One region of the Pantoea sp. X-Soil-YNGN-775 genome, then DNA from elsewhere that is predicted to be linked to it. Evidence: predicted binding sites of a transcription regulator. Region 1 holds the regulator's gene; each other region holds the start of a gene.
The links. The regulator LexA, encoded in region 1, represses DNA repair genes until DNA is damaged. The targets are predictions, from matches to a motif close to TNCTGTATGTACATACAGNA.
Positions count from the first base shown of each region.

Region 2: AC6I8I_RS06495 (DNA translocase FtsK 4TM domain-containing protein) is a predicted target of LexA. The motif match lies at 3,106-3,125, and genes of this name have one in related genera.
Region 3: sulA (SOS-induced cell division inhibitor SulA) is a predicted target of LexA. The motif match lies at 1,043-1,062, and genes of this name have one in related genera.
Region 4: metR (HTH-type transcriptional regulator MetR) is a predicted target of LexA. The motif match lies at 2,016-2,035, and genes of this name have one in related genera.

Region 1 is NZ_AP035945.1:287,777-292,258, forward strand. Features, by position in the region: gene plsB (glycerol-3-phosphate 1-O-acyltransferase PlsB) at 1-2,386, opposite strand, end outside; gene AC6I8I_RS01280 (diacylglycerol kinase) at 2,516-2,884, shown strand; gene lexA (transcriptional repressor LexA) at 2,990-3,604, shown strand; gene dinF (MATE family efflux transporter DinF) at 3,709-4,482, shown strand, end outside.
Region 2 is NZ_AP035945.1:1,383,761-1,388,242, forward strand. Features, by position in the region: gene cydD (heme ABC transporter permease/ATP-binding protein CydD) at 1-937, opposite strand, end outside; gene trxB (thioredoxin-disulfide reductase) at 1,082-2,050, opposite strand; gene lrp (leucine-responsive transcriptional regulator Lrp) at 2,573-3,067, shown strand; gene AC6I8I_RS06495 (DNA translocase FtsK 4TM domain-containing protein) at 3,186-4,482, shown strand, end outside.
Region 3 is NZ_AP035945.1:1,456,372-1,460,853, reverse strand. Features, by position in the region: gene yccS (YccS family putative transporter) at 1-245, shown strand, start outside; gene AC6I8I_RS06775 (TfoX/Sxy family DNA transformation protein) at 242-871, opposite strand; gene sulA (SOS-induced cell division inhibitor SulA) at 1,083-1,574, shown strand; gene ompA (porin OmpA) at 1,925-2,992, shown strand; gene matP (macrodomain Ter protein MatP) at 3,078-3,545, opposite strand; gene AC6I8I_RS06755 (AAA family ATPase) at 3,599-4,482, shown strand, end outside.
Region 4 is NZ_AP035945.1:184,727-189,208, forward strand. Features, by position in the region: gene AC6I8I_RS00835 (carboxylate/amino acid/amine transporter) at 1-312, shown strand, start outside; gene AC6I8I_RS00840 (YehS family protein) at 494-973, opposite strand; gene metR (HTH-type transcriptional regulator MetR) at 1,057-1,983, opposite strand; gene metE (5-methyltetrahydropteroyltriglutamate--homocysteine S-methyltransferase) at 2,122-4,392, shown strand; gene AC6I8I_RS00855 (dienelactone hydrolase family protein) at 4,451-4,482, opposite strand, start outside.

The sequences.
Region 1 (4,482 bases):
CATCGCTGGTGACCAGATCGGCCAGAATGTGCCATGTTGCCAGGGTCTGCGCGACATCTGCATCACCGCTGTCGCTGATATAACCTTCATCGCGCAGCGTCAGAACCAGTGAGGTGAAGACCGCTTTATCGAAGAACTCCGGCGCGTTGATACCGTGCAGCACTGACAGACGTTGCGCCAGTGTGCGGCTCTCTTTCTCCAGCGTCCCGCGGTTAATGGCCGGTTTGGCGCTGAGAATAGAGAAGGTGATGGCATAGCGCTGGAGCGTTTCACGCACGCCGGCCGCCAGCAGTTGCAGCGTACGGTAGCGCGCCGCGGTAAAGCGCAGCTGGCCAGCCTCAAGCGTAATCAGTCCCTGACGCGCCAGCTCCTGACAGAGTTCGGTCAGCAGTTGCGGCAGCTCATCGGTCTGCCAGCGCAGGAACAGTTCACTCTTCAGCATCGGGTAGATCAGACTCACCTGGCGCAACAGCCCGGCTTCGCTCATGGTCTGATGCTGCTGCACAATGGCGGCAATCAGCGACGGCATCACCAGCATGTGGTGGATATTGTTGCGGTAGTAGGTCATCAGCACCGCCTGCTCACGCGGCAGGATGATGATGTCGCCGATGCTGTCTTTCTCGCTCTCAAACTTATTCATGCCCATCGCATGATCCAGCAGCGCCTCTGCGGAGAGATCGGGCACCGTAGCGTTGGCTGAATAAGGCACGTTACGCAGCAGCTGGGTATAGCACTCAAGCTGCTCAATCAGCTGTTCGCGGGTTAGTGAGCGCTGACGTGAGGCGAGTAGCGCGGTGACGCACAGGTTCATGGCATTGGCCGCACCCGCTTCATTGATACGTACCATTAAGCTCGCCGCAATGTCGTTCACGGTAGGGGTTAACCAGCTCGGGCGCTGCGGTTCGATAGGATCGATCGACTCACGCCATTCCGGCACCCGCTTGTTGAGATAGTTAACCAGCGGCAGCGGTTCGCCAAAGTTAACGTAGCCCTGGCCGAGGTTGCGCAGCTTACGTAAGCCATGCAGCATCTGCATGAAACCCTCTTTCTCTTTCGCCGCACCGCGTAGCTCTTTGGCGTAGGTACCCACTTCCATCACGTGCTCATAGCCGATGTAAATCGGCACCAGGGTGATTGGGCGATTACCGCCGCGCAGCATTGCCTGCAGGGTCATGGCTAAGGTGCCGGTTTTCGGATCGAGCAGGCGACCGGTACGTGACCGTCCTCCTTCAACAAAGTATTCAACCGAGTAACCGCGGGTGAACAGCTCACCGAGATACTCACGGAACACCGTGGCATACAGTTTGTTGCCTTTGAAGGTACGACGAATAAAGAATGCGCCCAGACGACGGAAAATCGGGCCGGCTGGCCAGAAGTTGAGGTTGATACCGGCGGCAATGTGCGGCGGCACCAGTCCCTGATGATAAAGCACGTAAGAGAGCAGCAGGTAATCCATGTGGCTGCGATGGCAAGGCACATAGACGATTTCATGGCCATCCTGCGCCAGCTGACGAACTTTTTCGCCGCCGTTAACGTTGATGCCCTGATAGAGCCGGCTCCAGAGCCAGCCCATGACGCGGTCGGTGACGCGAATCGCCTCATAGGAGAAGTTCGCCGCGATCTCTTCCATCATCTCAACCGCATTTTGCTGCGCTTTTTCATGGGAGATTTTTTTGCTGCGCGCTTCGTCTTCTACCGCTTTTTCAATCGCTTTGGATTGCAGCAGACGATTAAACAGATCCTGACGTGCCGGTAAGCGTGGGCCAACTGCTGCCAGCCGCTGACGGGCGAAATGAATGCGCGCCACCCGGGCCAGTTTCTGGGCAATTGATTGGTCGGTGCCGTGTTCGGTTGCCATACGGCGCAGCGAAACAGTCGGCGAGAAACGGACAAAACTGTCGCGTCCATGCCAGATTACCGCAAAGAATTTCTGCACACCGTTCAGCACCCGCAGGTGCGGCGTATCTTCGCCCTGAACCTCACGGCCTGGCGCCCGGCCAAACATCACCGTCACCGGCAGCATCTGGATATCCAGCTTGGGATTATTGCGATGCAGGTCCAGGTAATCGTGAAAGATTTTCACCGATTCAACGCTGGGGACAAAATAGGGGAACACACGCGGGCCATCGTGGATAAAAACGTGGCGCGGCAGCAGCGAACCATCAATCTCCAGCGGAGAAAGCGGGTCGGGCAGATGATGCCGCAGGCACTGCGCGCGTAAAGTCAGTAAGTCCGCCTTCGAATCGTAAGGCAAAACGTACATAATGGGCCGGGTCGGGTCCAGACCATGTTCAGAAACGGGATCGGCCGGAATGGCCTTACTCTTTACCAAAAACGACAGTGGTAAATTCAGTAATTTGTAATAAAGTTTACGCCAACCTGACATAGACAACATGAAGCCTCTTGTTAGCAAAGCGCCGCAAGCATACCAGAAAGCGCAGCGAAGATCTGTGGTGGTGCCAATTGCACGCAGCCCAGACATTGACGTCAATCCGATGAAAGGGTTCCACTTACTATGGCAAATAATGCCACCGGTTTTGTAAGAATAGTGAAAGCCGCAGGTTATTCATGGCAGGGCCTGCGCGCCGCCTGGCAACACGAAGCCGCTTTCCGCCAGGAGGCGCTGGCCGCGCTGGCCGCCATTATTGTCGCCTGCTGGCTGGATGTCGATATCGTCTCCCGCATTCTGATGATCGGCGCTGTGGTGCTGGTGGTCATTGTCGAAATCCTCAACAGCGCCATTGAGGCGGTAGTGGATCGTATCGGTCAGGAGCGCCACCCTTTGGCCGGACGGGCCAAGGATATGGGCTCCGCGGCGGTGCTGATCAGCATCTTACTGGCACTGTTTGTCTGGATCGCGCTGCTTTGGTCGCATTTGCGATAAGCCTTCCACAACGCGTCAGATGGCGCGTTTTGCCTGAGAATCGGTTTCCATTTCACCAATACCTGTATATACTCACAGCGACTGTATAAACAACCAGGGGGCGGGATGAAAGCATTAACCAGCAGGCAGCAGCAGGTCTATGACCTGATTCGCGACCATATTACTCAAACGGGCATGCCGCCTACGCGTGCAGAAATTGCCGCGCAGCTGGGTTTCCGCTCGCCGAACGCGGCAGAAGAGCATCTTAAGGCACTGGCACGTAAAGGGGTGATTGAGATTGTTTCTGGCGCCTCACGCGGTATTCGCCTGTTGATGGAAGAAGATGCGTCTGAAGGTCTGCCGTTGATTGGCCGGGTTGCTGCCGGTGAGCCGATCATGGCGCAGGAGCACATCGAAACCCATTACAAAGTTGATCCGGGCCTGTTCAAACCTTCTGCTGATTTTCTGCTGCGCGTCAGTGGAATGTCGATGAAAGATATCGGGATTATGGATGGCGACCTGCTCGCAGTACATAAAACCCAGGACGTGCGTAATGGCCAGGTTGTGGTGGCCCGCATTGATGATGAAGTAACGGTTAAACGCTGGAAGAAGCAGGGTGCTATTGTGCATCTGCTGCCTGAAAACAGTGATTTTGAGCCAATTATCGTCGATACGCGCGCTCAGTCGCTGACGGTCGAAGGTCTGGCGGTCGGCGTGGTTCGCAACGGCGAATGGCTCTGAGTCTGACATAACCACGCATTCGTAGTATCTGATGCTATTCTGTCTGCCCTAATTTTGTCGCTGCTGCTCCCCTCTCTGCAGCGGCACCGAGCACGGAACTGCGAATGCGTTTTTTAACGGCTACCGACAAAAACCTCTGGCGGCTGGCGCTGCCGATGATCCTTTCTAACATCACCGTTCCCTTACTGGGGGTGGTCGATACTGCTGTCATTGGTCACCTCGACAGCCCGGTCTACCTCGGCGGGGTTGCGGTCGGTACGACAATCACCAGTTTCCTCTTCATGCTGCTGCTGTTCCTTCGAATGAGTACCACCGGCCTGACGGCGCAGGCTTTTGGTGCCGGCGATAAATTGGCACTGACACGTGCGCTGACCCAGCCTTTAATTATTGCGCTGCTGGCTGGCGTGCTGTTCATCTGCCTGCGCTCGCCGATTACTACGCTGGCGGCCGATCTGATTGGCGGCGATCCCAAAGTTTTGCAACAGGCGGCACTGTTTATTCAGATCCGCTGGTTAAGTGCGCCCGCCACTCTGGCAAATCTGGTGATCCTTGGCTGGCTGCTGGGCGTGCAGTACGCGCGTGCGCCGGTCATCCTGCTGGTGATCGGCAATCTGGTCAATATTGTACTCGATCTGTGGCTGGTGATGGGCCTGCACTGGGGTGTGGCAGGCGCGGCAACCGCGACCGCACTGGCAGAGTATATAACGCTGGCCGTCGGTGCGGTGATGGTCTGGCGGGTATTGAAACTGCGTGGCATCACCCCGGCAATGCTGAAGCAGAGCTGGCGCGGTGACATGAAGCGGCTGCTGCGTCTTAATCGCGACATTATGCTGCGTTCGTTAATGCTGCAGCTCTGTTTTGCCTCGCTGACGGTGCTG
Region 2 (4,482 bases), 1.1 Mb from region 1:
CATGGTAAAACGCCCCTAAATCGCGCAGCGGCTGGAAGAATTCCGGTGCGAGAATCAGCACCAGGAAACCCGCAAACAGGGTGACGCCCTGGCCGTAATCGCCGAAGTGCAGTTCGCCGAGATAAGAAAAACCAAAATAAACCGCCACCACGGCAATCGCTAACGAGGCGAAGAATTCAAGTACCGCCGAAGAGAGAAAGGCCAGACGAAGCACTTCCATGGTGCGCTGACGGAAGTCGGTAGTGGCTGCCGCCACCGCCTGCTGCTCCGCCTCGCCGCGGTGAAACAACCGCAGCGTTTCGCGGCCGCGTAAGCGATCAAGGAAGTTACCGCTCAGACGCGCCAGCACCAGAAAGTTGCGGCGGTTTGCTTCGGCTGCACCCATCCCGACCAGCGCCATAAACAGCGGAATCAGCGGCGCGGTCGCAAACAGAATCAAACCCGCCGTCCAGTTAAGCGGAAAGATCGCCAGCAAGATGCAGCAGGGGATCAGCACGGCCAGCGTCATTTGCGGCAGGTAGCGGGCATAATAGTCCTGCATCTCTTCGATTTGCTCGAGCAGCAGGGTGGCCCAGCTGCCCGCGGGCTTGCCCTGAATCCATGCCGGACCTAGCGCCGATAAGCGATCTAACACCTGTTTACGTAATGCCTGACGAATAGCCTGGCCGGCACGGTAACCGACCCGTTCGCGGGCATAATTTATCGCGGCGCGCAGCATGAAACAGAGCAACAGCAGCAGCATCTCGCTGGCCAGTGCAGCACGCGGTTGCTGTTCAACAATCAGTGCCTGCAGCAGCGAAGCCAGCAGTGCGGCCTGAACAATGATCAACAGTGCGCTAACCACGCCCAGCAGCGTGCTCAGTCGCAACCAGCGACCGGCGAAATGACGTTGCTGACGAAGCCAGCGGGTGAGGTGCTGCTGTCGGGTTTTGTCCATGCGAGACCCTGCGTTGAGCCGATGAGCGATGAAAATAATCGGGCATTTTCATCCCGTTCAGGCGCAAGAATCTAGCATGCGGGCAATAAAAAAGGCGACTGAAAAACAGTCGCCCGGAACATTTGAGATCAGAGGGTTAACAACTTACTTATCGTTTTTAACCAGCCCGTCAAGGAAACGTTCAGCATCTAACGCAGCCATACAGCCGGTGCCGGCAGACGTAATCGCCTGGCGATAGATATGGTCCATGACATCACCCGCGGCAAACACCCCAGGAATGCTGGTCTGGGTCGCATTACCGTGCAGGCCAGACTGAACTTTGATGTAACCATTTTCCAGTTCAAGCTGACCGTCAAAGATGGCGGTATTCGGGCTGTGGCCGATTGCCACGAACAGGCCTGCGACCTCCAGGGCTTCGGTCTCTTCACTGTTCAGGGTTGAACGTAACGTCAGGCCGGTAACGCCCATCTGATCGCCTACCACTTCTTCCAGTGTACGATGGGTGTGCAGCACGATATTGCCGTTGCGGACTTTTTCCATCAGGCGATCAATCAGGATCTTCTCTGCCCGGAAACTGTCACGACGATGGATCAGGTGCACTTCCGCCGCGATGTTAGCGAGATAAAGCGCCTCTTCCACCGCGGTGTTACCGCCGCCGATCACCGCCACTTTTTGGTTGCGATAGAAGAAGCCATCGCAGGTGGCGCAAGCGGAAACCCCTTTGCCTTTAAACGCCTCTTCCGACGGCAGGCCAAGGTAGCGGGCGGAGGCGCCGGTCGCAATGATCAGCGCATCGGCAGTGTATTCACCGCTGTCGCCGGTCAGGCGGAACGGACGATTCTGTAGATCGACCGTGTGGATATGGTCGAAAATGATCTCAGTATTGAATTTTTCGGCGTGCTCATGCATGCGTTCCATCAGCGATGGACCTGTCAGATCGTGCGGGTCACCCGGCCAGTTTTCCACCTCGGTGGTGGTGGTCAGCTGTCCGCCTTTTTCCAGGCCGGTGATCAATACCGGATTCAGGTTGGCGCGTGCAGCATAAACGGCTGCGGTATAACCCGCTGGACCGGAGCCCAGAATGAGTAGCTTACTGTGTTTGGCCGTACTCATGCGTTCCTCAGTTTCATTCGGCTGACATAGCCTGCGATTGTAGGGAATATCCAGCGGCAATGACAAGGCTTAGGCAATTTTGTTAACGATAGCTGCAAACGGCGTAGACGATGAGTCCGCTTTTCGCCTGCCTGCTGCGCCAAAAGGGGGCAAAAATCGGTTTTTGCTGGTGCAGCAGTTCAAAAATACTCATTTAAAAACAGATACCCAGCGGTCTGTCTGGCATCTTGTACTGAATTTGGACATTTTACTTTGACAATCGCCTGCGCTTTTGCGAAAACATTATCAGAAGCGAATAACATTAATCGGGACAAAACAGGGTTTCCTCTCCTGTTTTGCACACAACACCGAATAAATGCAGCCTGATATTGGTAATGACGCATGATGTGGACAGACAACATGCGTCATACGGATGAGTGTGAAAGCGCACAGGCTCGGTTAGTTCACTTCAGAAATGCCCCGAACAATGAGCGTTTTCAGGGCGTGGCAGGTAAAGGGAAGGAATTAAGAGAGACAATAATAATGGTAGACAATAAGAAACGCCCCGGGAAAGACCTCGACAGAATTGACAGGAATATTCTGAATGAACTTCAGAAAGATGGTCGCATTTCAAACGTGGAACTTTCCAAACGCGTAGGATTATCGCCTACGCCATGTCTTGAGCGTGTGCGTCGTCTCGAACGTCAGGGTTTTATCCTTGGCTATACCGCGCAGTTAAACCCACATTATCTTGATGCTTCACTGCTGGTGTTTGTTGAGATTACTCTGAATCGTGGTGCGCCCGATGTGTTTGAGCAATTTAACGCCGCTGTACAAAAACTTGAGGAAACTCAAGAGTGTCACCTCGTTTCTGGCGATTTCGACTACCTGCTGAAAACGCGCGTACCTGATATGTCCGCTTACCGTAAACTGCTGGGTGAAACCCTGCTGCGCCTGCCAGGCGTAAACGACACGCGGACCTACGTGGTGATGGAAGAGGTTAAACAAAGCAATCGGCTGGTAATCAAAACTCGCTAATGCGGGGCAGGTGCAAAACCTGTGAGATTTCGGTACACTCCTGTGAATTCATACAGGACCAGCGTCGGGCTAGCCCGACGCTGTTGCTTCTTACTTTACAGGCACCTGGAGAGTTCTCTTGAGCCAGGAATACACAGAAGATAAAGACGTTTCGTTACAATCGCTGAGCAGTGGACGTCGTCTGCTGGAAGCGTTGCTCATCCTGGTGGCGCTTTTTGCCATCTACCTGATGGTTTCTCTGGTCAGTTTTAACCCTTCCGACCCGAGCTGGTCGCAAACGGCCTGGCATGAACCCATTCACAACATTGGCGGCAGCGTTGGCGCCTGGCTGGCTGACACCTTACTTTTCATCTTTGGTGTGATGGCCTACGCCATTCCTCCGGTGATCCTCGGCCTGTGCTGGATTGCGTTCCGTCAGCGCGATAACCAGGACTATTTTGACTATTTCGCCGTTGGCTTGCGTCTGATCGGCGTGCTGGCGCTGGTGGTCACCACCTGCGGTATGGCGGCGTTGAATGCAGATGACATCTGGTATTTCGCCTCAGGCGGCGTGATCGGCAGCCTGGTGAGTAATGCGATTGCCCCGTGGTTTAGCCCGGCGGGCGGCACGCTGGCCTTACTCTGCGTCTGGGCGGCCGGCATTACGCTCTATACCGGCTGGTCATGGCTGGCTATCGCCGAAAAAATTGGTGGCGTGGTGATGGGCGTGCTGACGTTTGCCAGTAACCGGTCGCGCCACGATGAACCCTGGCAGGAAGAAGAGGATGAACCGGAAGCGCGCGAGCATACTGACGCGCCGCTGCTGCGTGCTGCTGACCCTGACGATGATGACGATGTGTTGCTCTCGGCACCGCGCAGTGCGGCTGCCGGGGCGGAACTTTCTCAGCAGGATCCGCTGCTGGCGAAAGCTGCTGCGGCGACCAGCGCGGCCGTAGCGGCCACCACGCAAGCGGCAGAAGGGGAGATCGCCCCAGCGGCAGTCTCTGCACCAGCCACGTCTGCAACGTCCCCAGCGCCAGCAACGTCTGCGGCATCACCTGCGCCCGTAGCCTCTGCACCTGTCTCGCAGCCAGCTGCTTCTCCGGCCTATACGGCACCGCAAAGCGCTGCACCGGTAGCCAGTCACGCTACTGAGTCTGCATTCGCCGCAGCCGGTACGTCTGCGCATCACGCGCCAGCGGAGAATCCGCCGTTATATCGCTTTGAAATGCCAGATGAAGCGCCCGCTTCATCGTCGTTCAACGCTGATGACGATAATGAACCTAAGATGGGTAACTGGCGTGATACGCCATCCATACCTGCCGCACCGACCGCAGCCGTAGCCACGGCTGCCACGGCTGCCACGGCTGCTGAGGCGGCGACGCGCAGCGCGCCAGTGTTCGATCTGGCGCCTGAAGCCACCCTCAATCCGCAGG
Region 3 (4,482 bases), 1.2 Mb from region 1:
AAATTAGCGAACCGGAACTGCTCAAACTGCTGGATGATACGGTCTGTTATGTTGAGGATGTGCTGCAAACGGATGTCGTCAGCGATCAACAGGCTGAGACGATGCGTCATCAACTGGCTCAGCGCATCAGCCAGCTGGCCACCGATGCGGATACGCGCGCGCCACTGGTATTGCAGCAACTTGGCTTGCTGGTGGCGCTGATGCCTGAGGTCGCTCGCCTGCGCCGCACGCTTAACGCAGACTAGTTTACCCCGCCTTTCGGGTTCAGCGTCATCAGCACGGTACGCTGAAACCAGGCGTTAAGTTCCGCCCTGACCGCCTGCGGCAGGGCGGCATAATGATGACCCGATATTGCTCCCTCCAGCGCCAGCAGCGTTTGTAATCCGATATTCTGGTTCACCACCTTAAGCTTCAGCCAGCACTGCTTAGCCCCAATCTCATGAAGATGCTGAACGTTCAGAATACCCGCTTCATGCAACATCATCTCCATACGCAGGCTGAGATTAGGCAGATCTTTTAAGCGGAGGGATAACTGCTTATGCTGCTGCTCTTCCCTTGCGGTCTCCAGTGATGCGGCTGATAGCGTCAACAGATGTGCTGGCGTATGCCATAAGGCATCGTCCACCCGGTAATAGTTGAGGCTGACCAGCACGCCACGCTTACGAAAAATTAACGGCTCCAGCGGACGCTGCGCGATGTATTCACGTAACGGCTCACTGGCGCGCAGATAGAGTGCGTCATTATTAACTAAAGCAAAAACCACGCGCTCGACAGCCAGTGCATAACCACCAAACTGGGTTCGCGACTCAATCGTACCCAGCGGGGCTAGCTGCGCTCTGGAACGTTCAATGATCGGATTTAACTTTTTCATCACACCACCTCCATGTAAGAGAAATGCCTGAAATTATCTTTTGTTTCAGACAATTAGAAGATAGGAAAAAGGCCTGATCGGTTCAATCAATTAATAGCGGTTCCGCTAACCTTGTGACGTTTTTGCGAGCCGTTATCAGAAATTTGGGTTGATCTTTATGCGCAACGCCAGTACTGTATATTCATACAGTCCACTGCTGAGTGATTAACTTATGCGAACACAACATCCGAACAATACACGCTATGCTCATCATTATGCGTCCTCTTCCGTATCCGCTTCTCAACACGGCTGGATTACTGAGTTACGCTATAGTGAGCAGCCCGGAATGATGCAGATGTTACTGTTACCGCTGTTGCAGCAGCTGAGTCAGCAGTCGCGCTGGCAACTGTGGTTAACCCCTGCGCATAAGCTGAATCGCGCCTGGCTACAGCAGTCCGGCTTGCCGCTGGACAAGAGCATGCATATTGCCGATTCTGAGCGTCTGAACGCAGTTGAAGCGATGATTAAAGCGCTGCGTACCGGAAATTACAGTGTCGTTCTGGCATGGATTCCCTACGAGCTGGATGAAGATGAACGACGTCAACTGGAAAATGCAGCAGCCGAAGGTGATGCCCTGGGATTGATTTTGCGTTCGAGTGGAACACCCGAAGCGCCTCTCGGACCACAAAATGCGCTAAAAATTCAGTCGGATTTGTTTCATTAAGTAAAAATCGGAAGTTTCTCAAGCTATATTTCTTATCTGTCGTCGCTAAACCACTGATTCTGTTAGTTCGAGCGTTGACAATGGTTTAGCAGGTTTTTTGGGCGTTGAGCCGCGACAATAATACCAGGCTAATTGTTAGAATTTGTGTATAAATCTCTGTTTTTTTACAGAAGCGCCTCACATCATACTTGTAAGTTTCCAATCTCGTTGTAGACTTTATCTCGCCAGGGTGCTCAATAACCTCCGTTTTTTTGCGGTAGAGTCATAAGCGAGCGTTTTGACCCGGCGAAGGATTAAACCAAGAGCAACCTTTTTGCTCATTGCCTATTTGGATGATAACGAGGCGCAAAATGAAAAAGACAGCTATCGCAATTGCAGTGGCACTGGCTGGCTTCGCTACCGTAGCGCAGGCCGCTCCGAAAGATGACACCTGGTACACCGGTGCTAAACTGGGCTGGTCTCAGTACCACGACACTGGTTACTACGGTAACGGTTACCAAAACAATGACGGTCCAACTCACGAAAGCCAGCTGGGTGCAGGTGCATTCGTTGGTTACCAGGCAAATCCATACCTGGGCTTCGAGCTGGGCTATGACTGGCTGGGTCGCATGCCTAATAAAGGCAACGTGACTAACGGCGCGTTCAAAGCACAAGGCATTCAGCTGGCTGCTAAACTGAGCTACCCAATTTATGACGATCTGGACGTGTATACTCGTCTGGGCGGCATGGTATGGCGTGCAGACTCAACGCAGACTAACCCAACTAATGGCCGCATCAGCGACCACGACACCGGTGTTTCTCCACTGGCAGCAGTTGGTGTTGAGTATGCGCTGACCAAAAACTGGGCTACCCGTCTGGATTACCAGTGGGTTAACAACATTGGTGATGCACAGACCGTTGGTACCCGTCCAGACAACGGCATGCTGAGCGTAGGCGTTTCATACCGCTTCGGTCAGGATGAAGCTGCTCCAGCACCAGCTCCGGCTCCAGCGCCAGCACCAGTTGTTGAAACCAAGCGTTTCACTCTGAAGTCTGACGTTCTGTTCACCTTCAACAAAGCTACCCTGAAGCCAGAAGGTCAGCAGGCTCTGGATCAGCTGTACAGCCAGCTGAGCTCAATGGATCCTAAAGATGGTTCCGTTGTCGTACTGGGCTTCACCGATCGCATCGGTTCAGAGCAGTACAACCAGAAACTGTCTGAGAAACGTGCTCAGTCAGTAGTAGATTACCTGGTATCTAAAGGTATCCCTTCTAACAAGATCTCTGCACGTGGCATGGGTGAATCTAACCCAGTTACCGGCAACACCTGTGACAGCGTGAAAGGCCGTAACGCCCTGATCGACTGCCTGGCGCCGGACCGTCGTGTAGAAATCGACGTTAAAGGCATCAAAGACGTTGTAACTCAGCCACAGGCTTAAGTTTATACGTAATAAAAAACCCCGCTAAGGCGGGGTTTTTTTATGCCGGTCTGCCGGCAAAATGGCCCGGCTACGCCGGTCTTAGTTACTCTTTTTCTGAGCCAGACTTACCGAGAATCGCCTGCAGATCCTCTCTCAGGCTCGACATCTGGTTTGCATACTTCTCTTTGCGTTCCGCATCTTCAATCAACTGAACAACCGTCTCAGACAAGGTGCTGTTACGCCGCTGCGCCAGTCCTGCCAGTCGTTGCCAGACCAGATACTCCAGGTCGATCGACTTCTTGCGCGTATGCTGGTGTTCAGCGTTGAAATGGCGTTTGCGTCGCGCACGGATGGTCTGCTTTAGCCGGTTATCGAGATCGGCATGAATATGCTCAGCAATCCATTCATTTACCGATACCGGATTATTTTCCATCGCCAGCAGCTTATCGACTGCCGCCTGCGCCGCACTTAATTCAAGGTGACGCGTGATCAGTTCACCCTCCCGATGTTTTTTCACCAGGTATTTCCATTTCCATCCACTTTCAAGATTTTCGAGTTGCTGGTATTTCATCGGAATCTCATCGTGATCACGTAACGAGCTAAGAATAACAGCTTTTTTCCCGGATGCAGCAACGAAAAACATGCTGCCAGCATCACATCTTCAACAGGAAGTCTGCAGTGCTTAACAAGGGTGAATCCTGTATAATCTCGCTTTTCTTAAATCAGACAAATGCGATTATTTTGACCAGCACCCAACTTACGTGGCAAACCTTACAGCCGGATAGCGCACAATACCAATCCGTTTTCTCCCGAATTGCTGATGAAGAAACCGATGCTCTGGCAACGGTACAGCCCCGATTGCTGAATGCACTGGCGCATTTACACCACCAGACGCAGGGATTCCCGTTACTGCTGGTTCGCAGCCAGGAAAATCGCGACTACCTGGCGCTGATAGCCCAGGCGGCTCAGCGGGTCATGGAGGACAACACCACGCTGTATGGTGGTGATTACCATATCATGGCCGACAACGTCACGCTGCAGCCCCCTTCTGACCCGCAGCGCCCTTTCACCAGTCAGGGCGGTATCCATTTCGCCGACTGGATTGAGACCGAACAGCTGTTTGGCTGTGTGCGTCAGCACAAGGATCGTATCCAGCTTGAGCCGGGCCTGATCCATCGCGCCAATGGCGGCACGCTGGTGCTGTCGCTGCGCAGTTTTATGACCCAGCCGATTCTCTGGCTACGCCTGAAGAAATGCATCGAGCAGGGTTATGTCGACTGGACATCTCAGGATGAACGTCGTCCGCTGCCGATCGCTATCCCGCCATTACCGCTGCAGTTAAATCTGGTCCTGTGTGGCGATCGTGAAGCGCTGGCTGATTTTCAGGAACTCGATCCTGAAGCACATGAAATGGCGATTTACACCGAATTTGAAGAGAACATTCAGGTTCTGGATGAAGATGACATGCTCGCCTGGTGCCGCTGGACTGCTGAGCTGGCGCAGCAAGC
Region 4 (4,482 bases), 100 kb from region 1:
GTAATCGCCTGGTTTGCCTGGGGAAATCCGCAGAAATTACCCACCACCTCGCTGCAGTGGGGCATTCTGGTGTGGCTGGGCGTGGCCGCTTCGGGCCTGGGCTACTTTATGTGGAACTATGGTGCGACCCAGGTCGATGCCGGCACGCTTGGCATCATGAACAACATGCACGTGCCTGCTGGCCTGCTGGTTAACCTGGCCATCTGGCAGGAGAAACCGCACTGGCCGAGCTTTATTGCGGGCGCGCTGGTGATCCTCGCCTCGCTGTGGGTGCATAAGCGCTGGGTGGTGGGGCGCGGTGACCGGTCATAAACAGGGCTGTTGCATGGGTGCGGCCTCCCGGCTGGCGCGTCCGATCGCGAAGGAATCTCACATCCCTGTGGATCGTCCGGGCCAGGGATGGCGAGGCCGTGCTGCATGGATGCAGGCTTTCTTTGCGATCAGGTGCGCCACTGCTGACCACGCAGGTACCCGAAGCGATCGGCAACAGAAGTTAAGCTGGCTTTCCACTCTTCGGACGCTGGATCATCGCCAGCCCTTTCAGGAAGTTGCGCAGAATCTGATCACCGCATTCGCGATAATTCTTATGATCAGGTTTGCGGAAAATCGCACCGATTTCCGCCTGCGAAACGGTAAAGTTCACGCGCTTCAGTACCTCAGGAATATCGGTGGTTTTCAGATCAAAGGCGATGCGCAACTTCTTCATAAAGATGTTGTTATTCATCTTGCGCTCAATCGACGGGGCGGGCATCTCTTCGCTTTTACCGCGACGGTAGAAGATCAGGCCATTCAGGAAATAACCCATCAGCACATCGGGGCAGGGACGGAACGCCGCATCTTCATCTTTTTTCAGCCACGCCTGAATATCCGTCTGTGGGACTTCACACTGCGCCAGCGCAAAAATTTCCACCATTTTGGCATCGCTCAGATCGAGCATGTAGCGCACGCTGCGCAGAATATCGTTGTTAGTCATGGTGAGATCTTCTCATGGTCAGTCGACAGGCTGCGCATTATAGGGGATTTTGCCCACCGCCGTGCAGGTTTGTAGCCGCCGACTTAACGCTGCAATATCGCACCGGGCTGTAGCGCATCGCGGACAAAAGGCAGATGTTCACAGGCATGCTGACGGGCAAAGCGGATAAAGGCTTCCAGCACCGGCTGACGCTGCTCGCCATCGCGCACCGCGGCATAAAGACGGCTCCACAGCCCGTCACCCAGCGTTTTGGTCACCACCAGTCCCTGCTTCTCAAAACTCTCTACCACCCAGTGTGGCAGCGCGGCAATGCCCATACGAGCAGAGACCATCTGAATCATCAGCAGGGTGTTATCCACGTTTTTCAGCGCCGGGCTGACGCCGGCCGGTTGCAGAAAGTGACGCCAGATATCAAGGCGCTGACGCTGCACCGGATAGATCATCAGCACCTCGTCGGCCAGATCCTCAGGGGCAATATGTTCAACCTGCGCCAGCGGATGGTCCGGTGCCAGCACCAGTCGCACTTCAAAATCAAACATCGGCGAATAGAACAGCCCGGAGCGCGCCAGGATGTCGGAGGTCAGCACCACATCCAGCTCGCTCTGCTGCAGCGCAGGCTGAGGATCAAAGGTGACGCCTGATTTGAAATCCATCACCACCTGCGGCCAGCTCTGACGGAAATTATCAAGCGCCGGCGTCAGCCACTGGATGCAGCTATGGCACTCAATCGCCACCCGCAGAGTGGTCTGCTGCGGCTCATGACAGGCCTGCAATGCTTGCTGGATCTGCGGCAGCACCTGTTCGGCCAGCTGCAGCAGGATGTCGCCCTGTGGCGTGAAGCGCAGCGGCTGACTTTTACGCACGAACAGGCGGAATCCCAGCCGCTGTTCCAGATCGCTGAACTGGTGGGACAACGCCGATTGCGTCTGATGAAGCTGGGATGCCGCCGCCGCCAGCGAACCCGTATTACGCAGAGCCTGAAGCGTCCGCAGGTGCTTGAGTTCGATCATGAGAGTCCTTCATATCGAAAATGAACATATTGCGCTTGAGGAACATACAGTACCCGCAGATTATAGCGGTGTAAACATCTGGACGGCTAAACATCTTTGGCTGTCAGCCAAAGTGAAAGATTATCTGGAGAACAGCGAATGACAATTCTCAACCATACCCTTGGTTTTCCGCGTATTGGCCTGCGCCGCGAACTGAAAAAAGCTCAGGAAAGCTACTGGGCTGGTCACTGCAGCCAGCAGGAATTACTGGCGGTGGGCCGTGAGCTGCGTGCGCGTCACTGGCAACAACAGAAAGAAGCGGGAGTCGATCTGCTGCCGGTGGGTGACTTTGCCTGGTACGATCACGTGCTGACCACCAGCCTGATGCTGGGCAACGTGCCGGCACGTCATCAGAACAAAGAGGGTTCGGTTGATCTGGATACGCTGTTCCGTCTGGGCCGAGGCCGCGCGCCAACCGGCGAACCCGCGGCGGCGGCGGAAATGACCAAGTGGTTTAACACCAACTATCACTACATAGTGCCTGAGTTTACGCTGGGCCAGACTTTCCGGCTGGCCTGGACCCAGTTGCTGGATGAAGTCGACGAGGCGCTGGCGCTGGGCCACAACATCAAGCCGGTGCTGCTGGGGCCGGTGACTTATCTGTGGCTGGGTAAGGTCAAAGGGGAATCATTTGACCGTCTGTCGCTGCTGAAAGCGATCCTGCCGGTTTACCAGCAGGTGCTGGCCGAGCTGGCAAAACGCGATATCGAATGGGTGCAGATTGATGAACCCGCGCTGGCGCTGGAGCTGCCGCAGGCGTGGCGTGAGGCGTTTAAGCCCGCCTACGATGCACTGCAGGGACAGAGCAAACTGCTGCTCACCAGCTATTTCGACAGTATCAGTCAGAACATAGAGGTAATTCGCCAGCTGCCGGTGCAGGGGCTGCATGTCGATCTGGTGCATGGCCGGGATGATATTCAGCAACTGAATCAGCAATTGCCGGCCAGCTGGCTGCTGTCACTGGGGGTAATCAACGGGCGTAACGTCTGGCGCGCCGATCTGAGCCGCTGGTTTGAGCGCCTGCAGCCGCTGATCGCGCAGCGTGCGCAGCTGTGGATCGGCTCCTCCTGCTCGCTGCTGCACAGCCCTATCGATCTGAGCGTTGAGAGCCGGCTGGATGAGGAAGTGAAAAGCTGGTTCGCCTTCGCGCTGCAGAAATGTACCGAACTTTCGCTGCTGACCCAGGCGCTCAACCACAACGATGCCGCGTCACTGGAGGTCTGGAGCGCGCCGGTTCGCGCCCGCGCTCACTCCAGTCGCGTTCATAACGCCGCGGTCGCTCAGCGCCTGCAGGCCATCACGCCACAGGACAGCGAACGTCGCAGCCGCTACAGCGAGCGGGCTAAAGCACAGCGTCAGCGCTTTAATCTGCCCGCCTGGCCGACCACCACCATTGGCTCTTTCCCACAAACCCCGGAGATTCGTGGCCTGCGCCTCGATTTCAAACAGGGTCGTCTCGACAGCAATCACTACCGCACCGGCATCGCTGAACATATCAAACAGGCGATTACAGAGCAGGAGCGGCTGGGGCTGGATGTGCTGGTGCACGGCGAAGCGGAACGTAACGATATGGTTGAATACTTTGGCGAGCATCTGGATGGTTTTGTTTTCACTCAGAACGGCTGGGTACAGAGCTATGGCTCACGCTGCGTAAAACCGCCGGTGATTATCGGCGACGTCAGCCGGCCGGAAGCGATCACCGTTGAGTGGGCGAAGTATGCTCAGTCGCTGACGGACAAACCGGTGAAAGGGATGCTGACCGGTCCGGTGACCATTCTCTGCTGGTCATTCCCGCGTGAAGATGTGTCACGTGAAACCATCGCAAAACAGATTGCACTGGCGCTGCGTGATGAAGTGGCCGATCTGGAAAAAGCCGGCATTGGCATTATTCAGATTGATGAACCGGCGTTGCGCGAAGGGCTGCCGCTGCATCAGTCCGACTGGGCTGCCTATCTGAACTGGGCAGTCGAGGCATTCCGCCTGAATGCCGCTGTGGCGCAGGATGACACCCAGATCCACACCCATATGTGTTACTGCGAGTTTAACGACATCATGGATTCCATTGCTGCGCTGGATGCCGATGTGATTACCATTGAAACCTCGCGCTCTGACATGGAGCTGCTGGCGTCGTTTGAACACTTTGACTATCCGAATGAAATTGGCCCGGGCGTCTACGACATTCACTCGCCTAACGTACCGGAGGTCGAGTGGATTGAAGCGCTGTTACTGAAAGCGGCGAAGCGTATTGCGCCGCACCGGCTGTGGGTGAATCCGGACTGCGGGCTGAAAACGCGTGGCTGGACCGAAACGCGGCTGGCGCTGGCAAATATGGTCACTGCGGCAAAAAACCTGCGGGCTAAAACGGTGTAAACGGGCGACAGGCGGGGAAGGGGAAATAATCGGGGCGCGCAGGCGCCCCTTTTTTCACTTACTGTGAGGCTACGCCATACTGCCTGAACC